One region of the Alkalihalobacterium alkalinitrilicum genome, then DNA from elsewhere that is predicted to be linked to it. Evidence: riboswitches for the same ligand, from Rfam matches in the RefSeq annotation. Region 1 holds a riboswitch; each other region holds the start of a gene.

Evidence for each region. Region 1 has a riboswitch for cyclic di-GMP ahead of BK574_RS13000 (anti-repressor SinI family protein). Riboswitches for the same ligand answer to the same signal wherever they lie in the genome.
Region 2: another riboswitch for cyclic di-GMP. It lies ahead of BK574_RS08000 (methyl-accepting chemotaxis protein); the one in region 1 lies ahead of BK574_RS13000 (anti-repressor SinI family protein).
Region 3: another riboswitch for cyclic di-GMP. It lies ahead of BK574_RS28945 (type II secretion system protein); the one in region 1 lies ahead of BK574_RS13000 (anti-repressor SinI family protein).

What each region holds. Positions count from the first base shown of each region.
Region 1 covers NZ_KV917368.1:2,702,383-2,705,715, reverse strand. The annotation lists gene BK574_RS13010 (ABC transporter ATP-binding protein) at 1-596, shown strand, start outside; gene BK574_RS27535 (hypothetical protein) at 903-1,064, opposite strand; gene BK574_RS13005 (VanZ family protein) at 1,339-1,608, shown strand; gene BK574_RS13000 (anti-repressor SinI family protein) at 1,700-1,906, opposite strand; cyclic di-GMP riboswitch class I at 1,938-2,033, opposite strand; gene sigK (RNA polymerase sporulation sigma factor SigK) at 2,521-3,222, shown strand.
Region 2 covers NZ_KV917368.1:1,709,106-1,712,438, forward strand. The annotation lists gene BK574_RS07995 (Rrf2 family transcriptional regulator) at 1-127, shown strand, start outside; gene BK574_RS08000 (methyl-accepting chemotaxis protein) at 327-2,063, opposite strand; cyclic di-GMP riboswitch class I at 2,268-2,355, opposite strand; gene BK574_RS08005 (2,4'-dihydroxyacetophenone dioxygenase family protein) at 2,537-3,025, opposite strand; gene BK574_RS08010 (sigma-54 interaction domain-containing protein) at 3,232-3,333, shown strand, end outside.
Region 3 covers NZ_KV917368.1:4,742,054-4,745,386, forward strand. The annotation lists gene BK574_RS22880 (sensor domain-containing diguanylate cyclase) at 1-715, shown strand, start outside; cyclic di-GMP riboswitch class II at 1,023-1,106, shown strand; gene BK574_RS28945 (type II secretion system protein) at 1,302-1,637, shown strand; gene BK574_RS22890 (prepilin peptidase) at 1,788-2,540, shown strand; gene BK574_RS22895 (type IV pilus modification PilV family protein) at 2,553-3,011, shown strand; gene BK574_RS22900 (PilW family protein) at 3,008-3,333, shown strand, end outside.

The DNA.
Region 1 (3,333 bases):
ATTTGTTGATGGGACTTAATCAATCAGAAGAAGGAGAAATATTATTAGACGGTGTTCCACTATCAAGCGGTAATGTACGTTCTTTGCGACAAGCGATTAGTTATGTTCCTCAAGATCCATTTTTATTTAATGAAAGTATTCGAGAAAATTTACAACTTGTTGCTTCAGATGCCAGCGAAGCGGAAATGTGGGAAGCACTCGAATTTGCTTCTGCTGATTTTGTTAGTAAGCTTCCTCAAGGGTTGGATACTTTAATTGGAGATCGTGGCATCCGACTTTCAGGAGGAGAACGGCAACGACTTGTCTTAGCCCGGGCGATTTTACGGAAACCATCGATCCTCGTATTAGATGAAGCTACGAGTGCGTTAGATACAGAAAATGAGTCGAAGATACAAGAGGCTATCGAACGACTGAAAGGCAGAATGACAATTATCGTTATTGCCCATCGCTTATCAACGATTCGTCACGCTGATCAAGTTATTGTTCTCGATCAAGGTCAAATCATCCAGCAAGGTGGCTTTAATCAGCTGGCAAAAGAAAAACGGAGTATGTTTAGTCAATTGCTCAGAAAGCAAATGGAAGTTATGCAATCATAAAAGGGTTAAACGCTGAATGAGGTACCTCATTCACAATATAATTTATAAGCTTACAAGTTTTGTAAAAAAGTCTAATAGGTTATAGGGAATAAGGTATTTGAATGCCAAAGTAGCTTCAAAGTATAAGCCTTTAGGTAATTATAATCAAAGCGAATATATGTCACCAGTATTTGATAAAAATAGTAACATTATAAAAAATGCAACACCACATCATTCTATTTTTATTAAACAAAAGTCTAACGATTAAATAAAAACATAAGAACTTACTTAATAAATTCCTAATCAATCTTCTTTCACTTATTTTCTCTAAACATTTAATTCTTTTTCATGATGAATTACTCTTTTTAAGAGTTTTAATTTCATCTCTTTATCAAGACAATCTTTATACAACACAATATTGTAGGCATACATTAAACGATGATAAAAAGCTTTACCTTTACTCATTATCTGTTTACCTAGTAGAAGCATCACTAAGACCTCCTCTGTATATCGTATTACTTGTTCCAGAGAAGTATTCAATATTCAGGTAACGTCTTATGGGTACTTGTTGATCGTTGTTATATACATGTATTTAACATGCGTAGAGTTTTTATTAGTATTCTATTCTCTATGTGATGTTGATTTGGTGGCAATCCAGTAATTTTAATCCAAGTCGATTGGAAGTCATTTTTAGTAATATGCATCCGAGTGTGTTCGTAGCGATTGGAGTTATTCTCGAACTTGCTCAATTGGGCTGTTATATTTGTTTATTATTCTTGCCTTTTTGACATTTGGAGAACTTCAACGAAAAAAAGAACAGTTTGCATTCTTGGTTGCGGTTTCGTATGGTGTCATTGATGAAGTGCATCAATATTACGTACCGTTTCGCTCGTTTGGTTTTGATGATATTTCAAAAATGCTTTTATGGGTAATTGTTAGAAGAAGCTATAATAGGAGGAATGCTACCTTTGGTTCCTTTTTAAGAAAAATAGTCTGTATGTTTCAAAAGAGTTCAACCAAGGTTAATTTGTAGCTAGGCTTAGGTTAAACGAAAAAAAGTGATGAATGATATTCGCCATCATTGATCACTTTCGGCCCGTCCTAACTTTGTAATTTACATAGAATTAATAAACTTTTGCGTAATACTTATCAAGAAGTAAAAAAAATGGATAGTCTTTTCTAAGGATAAAGTTTCTTGGAGGACTTGCCCAGTTTGTTTTCTTTTTTAATAAAAACCGTTTGATTTCTTGTTTGGTTAAACCCATTTCCATTGCCTGTTTCATTAATTGTACCCACTCTTGATCCAACTCTTTGTTACATTCATTTTTCATCGTATTTCCCTCCTAAAATACTATGAGCATTTCAGGCAGTCCAGCCATCATCATTGAAATCCAAATCCCCAACCTAAGACCTGTGACTTTGCGTCCCTACTTTTCAATAGGTTTGCCGTTTTCTGAAAAATATTAAAGTATTCCTCATGATTTTTCAAAGTTTTTGAGATTTTCCGCGACTTATGTATTAATTAATTCATAGTATAAAGGAAGAAACCATATCATAGTGTTGAAGTTTGTCGATGATAGAATATACAAATCGTGTCAAAGATACAGAAAAAATGACCCCTGCTTAGTTTTTTTTACCTATGTTTACACTGTTGATATGTTGATAAACAAAAAATAGTAGGTATATAGTTCTATCATCGTTATTTCAAACGGATGGATTATTTGGAATTAATTGTTATATTGAATACTAATATGTCGAGAACTTTTTCAGAAAATACCCAATAATAAACTTACAGAAGGTTATGTATTTTAAGGATGAGCACTAAATGACTTTCAAAAAAGTGGGGATATGAAAGAACTAGTTTCAATTTAATTTTATTTGTACAGACACAACCGAGCCCATACACACATAGACATAAGATAACAAACCTTATGGGGGTGAGGAAGTGTCATTATTTGCAGCCATCACCTATTTTATTAAAGAAGTCATTGTTTTTGTAGGGTACGTAAAAAACAATGCCTTCCCTCAACCGCTTTCGAAAGCAGAGGAGCAGAGATACTTACAGCTCATGGAGCAAGGAGACGAAGAAGCCCGTAATCGCCTTATAGAACATAATTTACGCTTAGTCGCACATATCGTAAAAAAATTCGAAAATACTCGTGAAGATACAGAAGATCTAATTTCGATTGGCACAATCGGGTTAATAAAAGCGATTGAGAGCTACTCACAAGGAAAAGGAACGAAACTAGCGACCTATGCAGCCAGGTGTATTGAAAATGAAATCCTCATGCATCTTCGCGCATTAAAGAAAGTAAAGAAAGACGTATCGCTTCACGATCCAATTGGAACGGATAAGGAAGGAAATGAAATTACTTTAATTGATGTCCTTCAAGAAGAAACGGACGATATCGTCGATACGATCCAACTGAAAATGGAAAAAAAGCAAATTTATGATTACATCCATGTATTAGATGAGCGCGAAAAAGAAGTCATTGTCGGACGTTTTGGTCTAGATTTAATGAAAGAAAGAACGCAGCGGGAAATTGCTAAGGAGCTAAATATTTCTAGAAGCTATGTTTCCCGCATCGAAAAGCGAGCATTGATGAAGCTATTCCATGAGTTTTATAAACGGAATAATGGTTTGTAGAAAGAATAATGAAAGGTAGTGTAAGAAGGTCGGTTCTCATACTCTCTTGTTTTTTTTTTTTTTGATAAGTAATTCCTTGCTGTTCATGATGCCTGTGGGATGAGTATCTGA
Region 2 (3,333 bases), 990 kb from region 1:
AGGATGTAGATTAAAACATGTGTTGAATGATGCCATGAAAGCATTCTTAAAAGTCCTTGATAGTTATACACTTGAGGATATATTAATTAACAAAGATTACTTGAGGACGCTATTACCAAAAGTTTAGTTCGGTCTGTCGTGTGCTTTCATTCTACTTTTTGCATAGCTGAATGAAGCATACTATTGATCCTTTACTTCGTTAAAGCAAGGTCGAAAAGAAATCTCCTACCTATTTAATCAAATTCGGTAGGAGATTTATATAATTATTATTTTAGTTTTTTGCTCTGTTTCGTTAAGAAGTTCTCACTTTTAACTTATTAGGATGATTATAAGCTAAACCTTTTTACACTATTTTGCAATTCTTCACCCATGGTGGCTAATGTATCAGCAACAGAAGTGATTTCTTCCATAGACGCATTTTGCTCCTCTGCTGAAGCAGCAACATTCTGAGCATAACCTGCCGCTTCTTTTGAAATGTGTTCCGTACCATCTACCATTCTTAATAAACTTTCTGAGCTTGTATTGATTTGTTGGATCGCAGCTGAAATATCTTGGAATTGATAACTAACATTTTCAACACCATCTGTAATTTCCTCAAACGCCTTTCCTGCTTGGTTTGCTAGTGTGATCCCCTCTTCTATTGCACGTCCATTTTCACCCATTGCATCTACTGTTTTACTTACTTCTTGTTGAATGTCTTTAATCAATTCATTTACTTGACTACCCGCTCTACTAGATTCTTCTGCTAGCTTTCTTACCTCATCTGCAACAACTGCAAACCCTTTACCATGTTCTCCTGCGCGAGCAGCTTCTATCGCTGCATTTAAGGCTAATAAATTCGTTTGATCAGATATACTAGTAATGATTGAAATGACATTTTCTATTTGCTCAGACTTTTGTCCTAAAGCTTGAATTACTTTTTCCATTTCTATACTTGAAGCATTAATTTGGTTCATTTGTTCCATCGATTGGAATACAACTTGTTTCCCTTTTTGAGCCGTATTCGCTGTTTCTTCTGAAGATTGATTGACCTCTTCTGCATTTTTGGAAATGGCTTCAATTCCAGTAGAAATTTGCGTTACAACATTAGACATCTCTTCGATACTTTCCATTTGTTTTTCAACACCGCTGGAAATTTCCTGTATCGCTTCTGTAATTTCTTCTGTTGCTTTACTAGTTTGCCCACTACTTGCAGATAGCTCTTCTGAAGTCGATGCTACTTGCTCAGAGCTAGAAGACACTTGACCAATGATTTCTTTTAAGTTTTTCGTCATTTTATTTACACTAGTCGCTAGTAAACCAATTTCATCTTTATTTTTAATGTTTAACTCACTAACTCTCAAGTTACCAGATGCCACTTCTTGCACCTGTTGAGATAATGCTTGGATTGGTTTTGATAAATGTCTTGAAAATAAGTATGTAATAACCGTTCCGATTAATAAAGATAACCCTAATGTAATGAGAAGAATATATAAAACTTGATTAGCACCACTGTTGTAATCTGACATATATGAACTTGGTACAATAACCCAGCCCCAATACGGGTCAATTTCAGAATATCCTATTTTCGTTTCATTTCGATCGGGATTACTTGGATGTGGGAAATCATAATAAACAAAACCTCCACCACTTTCAGCAACATTAATAAATTCTTGTACAAAATACGATCCATCACTTGCTTGAAACTCCCAAGCATTATCACCTTCAAGGGATGGATGGGTTTGAACATTTCCTTGGTTATCAATTACAAAAATATACCCATATTCTCCGAGATCTATATTGGTATTTACAGGTCTCGTTCCATCAGCCATTCTTTCCCCTAAAATAAAAGTTTTAACTGTCTCTTGTGCTTCTTCTAAAGACAAAGTTCCTTTATCCACTTCATTATTTAATGCACTAATCATATGTACGACTTGCTTTGTACTATTTTCCAACATGGTTCCACTTAATTGATTTAGACTACTTTTTGCAGAGTTAAAGCCAACAATACCAATAATTAAACTTGGAACCGCTAACAAAAGAAGAATTATAAAAAAGAGCTTTTTTTGAATTGTCAGTTGCATACCCTCAAACCACCTTTTATATTTAAATATCTTGTTAATATAGAAACACAAGTACACCAATGAATTGGCGGTTTTCACAAAATTTATCTATCAATAGACATAAGTTACGATTATATTTTCCCAGTGCCTACCCCCAATAACTGAATGGATCTAGTAGCTTAATATAAAATAAAAAAACATTCCCGTTAAAAAATGTTTCCATAAAACGGTAACTGGCTAGCATAACAAAAAATTTGTATTAGCCCCTAAAGCTTTGCGTCCCTTTGTTTCCAAAGGTTTGCCCTTAACAAATTATTCAATTTATTTGTATAGAGTTGATTAACTAGTTCTATTATCATTTAAAAATTATAAATTTTCAATGATTTTATGTAATTAGTCTCTCTTTTAATCAATGTATATCAAACTACCTTAGTTATAAAGTTACAAAGAGGCCCAAGTTTGCAAGATTACAAACTTGGGCCTCGAATAGGAAACTAGTATGTCAAATTTACGATTGGTATATTATTAGCTTCACAGTAATCAGTGTATTTCTTTAATCGAAGAAAAATATCATCTTGATCAGTCACATTATTATTGTCATCTAAATATTGAATGACCCCACCTAAGAAGAATAACGTAATCATTTCACCTTTGTCTTTATCCACTACTAACGTATGGATATCTCCTGGCGGCTCATAAACAAATGTTCCTGGTCTAGCAACCCAATCTCTTTCTAAATAATACCATTCTCCATGAAGCGGATAAGCGAGAACAGGCCCACCTGTATGTCTATGGCGTCTAATCATCGCACCACTTGACATCTTTGTTAAATGAACCCAATTACCAGTAGTTAAATCAAATCGTAGCGGTTTAAACCATACTCCTTCACTATGTGGAACCCACGGAATACTTTCAATATCAATTGCTCTGTCAGGTAATGCTACTTTTTCAGTGAAAAAATCTAACTCTAAATTTTTAACCATTTGTATCACTCCATTTGTTTTGTAATTAAGGTATACAACTATATTGCAACTTTCATGCCAACAGTAAAAACCCCATGAAACACAGTATGATCAGTAAAAATGCAACCAAATCTGTGCAACAATGCACAACATTTGCAATTTTGCACTTAATTTATATGTCACAATAGTTTATGATGATTGTAGATCAAAGGAAAGAGGGTGTTACTATGGAAAATAAAATGCAAACACAGACAACGGTTAAAGATCTCATAAGTCAAACAAAAATAACAAGATTTTTAGAAATGACAGAACAACCTTCCCTACTTTTT
Region 3 (3,333 bases), 2.0 Mb from region 1:
TAGTGAAATAAAAGGAGTTATCACAATTGCTGTCAGTGAAAAAAATGCATATAAAAAACAAGATGTCACGTTAGTTGAGATTCTCGCCAATTTTCTCGGTGTTGCTATGGATAACGCCCGCCATTACGAACAGACGATAAAAGAAAGTGAGCGTTGTTCACTAACCGACCTCTACAACTATCGATCATTTGAACGAACATTAATTGAAGAATATGAACGAAGCATCATTCAGAATGAAAAACTAGCTGTTATTTTATTAGACCTCGATCACTTTAAATCGGTCAATGATACGTATGGTCACCAAGCAGGAAATGAAGTACTCTGTCAATTGGCAAAATTAATGGAGAACATCATAGGTGATGATGGCTCTGTAGCCCGTTACGGTGGCGAAGAGTTTGTGATCATGTTAACCAATACAAATCTAACGAATGCACATAAGATAGCCGAACAATTGCGAAGTCAAATTGCCAATAACAGTTTCAATATTCATAATGATCTTAATCATGGTGAGAAAAAGATCATTCACGTTACAGCGAGTATCGGTTTCGCCATAAGTGACAAAGAAGAAACCAATCCCGTTTCACTCGTCCGTCAAGCCGACCGCGCCATGTATACGGGTGCTAAACAAAAAGGAAGAAATCGTGTAGCGCTGTATAGGGATGATTGTGAAGTCGTAAAAAATGTAGATTTTTTAGCGGATACTTTAACGAGATAAAGACTAGAAAGTAGAGGAGATAGAGACAAAGTACGTGAAATGATTTCTACTTTTTGCTAATTATAAAACTCACATTTAAAACTAATGTATCTTTTGTGACTTTAGTCTTAAGATGTTTTAAAAACGCTCATAATTTTTTTTGAAAAACTCTTTAATTTTAAAGATTTCTTGTTATAATCAAAAATATAAGGGTAAGACATTCAGACTAGTGAATAACTGGAAATTCACTAGTTAGTATTACCTGAATTTAATAATTTGCTATAATAGGTTTGGAGCTACTGTAATTAGGGTAATAACTCTTAGAGGTAGTTTGAAAAGGAGCGATGAGTTACGACTTGTAAGTGGGCGCCTAAGTCGTAAGGAGCTAGTGGTGCAACCGACTTTTACATATGACATCTGCGGAGGTGGTCAAAGGTAAAAGTTATTTTTTTGCTTTAAATTTGTCGCATTTTGACAGATTAAGGTAAAAAAGTTAGCGAAACAAGGGGAATCACGCACAAGGACAAGCCAATCTATTAACGATTTTGAGAGCCAAGAACAGCTCTGAAAATAAATTGAAACTATGAGGAAAAAGGGAGAGATAAGAATGAGAGCACTTATTCAAAAACGTCTTAAAAACCAACGCGGTTTAACACTAATCGAGTTACTAGTAGTAATTGTTATTTTGGGGATTATTGCAGCGATAGCGGTACCAGCACTAATGGGGCAACGTGAATCTGCGGCAGAAAATACAAATGCGCAAACTTTAAAAATAGCAGAAGATGCTTTTCAAAGGTATTCTGTGGTAAATGGAGAAGAACCAACATTAAAGTCTCAACTTGTTGGTGATTACTTAGAAAGTTGGCCAAAGTGTGCTGATGGAACTGATCTTCCTGCTGCAGAAGTAGCAGACACTCCTTTAGCGATTACTGAATGTCAATAGACTGTTATTATAAAAGCTGCCGTAAAAATGCGGCAGCTTTTTAACCAGAATTGATAAAAATGCGTAAACTTTAAATCAAAAGGTAATGAATGTAGTTATTTATTAACTGGGTCCTTTTAGACATAATATATTTTAGGAGGAGAGTTAATTGTGATTTTCATAGATATATATGTCATTCTAATAGGATTATTACTCGGCTCCTTCTTCAACGTTGTAGCCATCCGTCTATTAAATAAAAAATCAATCGCCTTCCCTCCTTCTCATTGTCCACATTGCAAACACAAATTATCGGTATTAGATTTAGTTCCTGTCTTCAGTTATGTATTTCTAAAAGGCAAATGTCGTTATTGTCAAACAAAAATATCACCTTTATACCCATTCGGTGAACTTTTAACAGCTACATCGATTTTTATCGTGTATAAATTTGTCGGTCTACAACTAGAGCTAATTCCAGCACTTCTCCTAACTGTTTTACTTGTCATTTCTGTATTAACTGACATTCGTAAACAACTTATTCTAGATGTAGTAACGTTACCAATGCTTGGTGTACTTATCATTTCTCACCTATTTATAGGTACAGAACCATTTTGGTACTATTTACTTGGTGGGGTTGTTGGTTTTGCATTGTTACTACTCATTGCCATCGTTAGTCGAGGTGGAATGGGTGGTGGTGATGTAAAGCTGTATGCGGCGATTGGTGTCGCGTTAGGACCATGGATGACGGTGATGAGTCTCGTTTTAGCATCATTTGTCGGTACGGTCATTGGTGTACTACTATTGGCACTTGGCATCGTGAAGCGTAAACAACCGATTGCGTTTGGGCCGTTTATCTTTATTGGAACGCTTTTAGCTTATTTATTTGGACAGGATATTTGGAATTGGTATATTAACTTCTTATGGTAAGGGTGTGAGAATATGAATAATCAAAAAGGAATTACATTAATTGAGTTACTCGTAACGATTGTTATATTGGGGATTATTGTAATTCCTATTCTCACGTTAATGACCAATGCCTTTACGAACACGGTTTCTCAAGGAAGAGAAACGCAAACTCTTTATTTTGCTCAGCAAGTGATCGAAGAAGTGAGAGTCAATTCGTACCCAAGTGCTTTAAAGGATGAAATAATTTACGGCACTTGTTCCCCTAATAGTGGCTGTACGGAAATTAACATAGCTCAACTTGAACCGCCTTTGTTAGGAGATACAGAAGTACTTTATGAAATCTCATTTAGTGAGTTATCTGACGTAACTGATGATGAGGAAAGAAATCAGATATTAGCAGCTAGCTTTTTTGAAGTAGAAGTAACCGTAAAATCAAACGCACCAAACAGTCAAGATGTTTCTTTAGTTACGGTGGTGAAAAAGCAACCATGAGAAATCAACGAGGTATTACTTTAGTCGAGTTACTTTTGACGATTACCATTATGTCAATGATTTCTATTCCTGTTTATATGTTAGTAAATAGTACATTGAAAGTCCATCAACAAACGAGTATTGATAATCAACTGCAACATGAAGCGCGGTTTATCTCGCAATATATGAGTGAAAAAATTCGCGATGGAGCACAAATTTATAATACTCCTGGAAAATGGGAGTTAAGAAAAGATGGAGAGGTATTTATCCGCTATGATGAGGTTACAAAAGAAGTTTTTCTTAAAGATAGTGGCCATCTATTATCGAATCAAGTAGAAAGTTT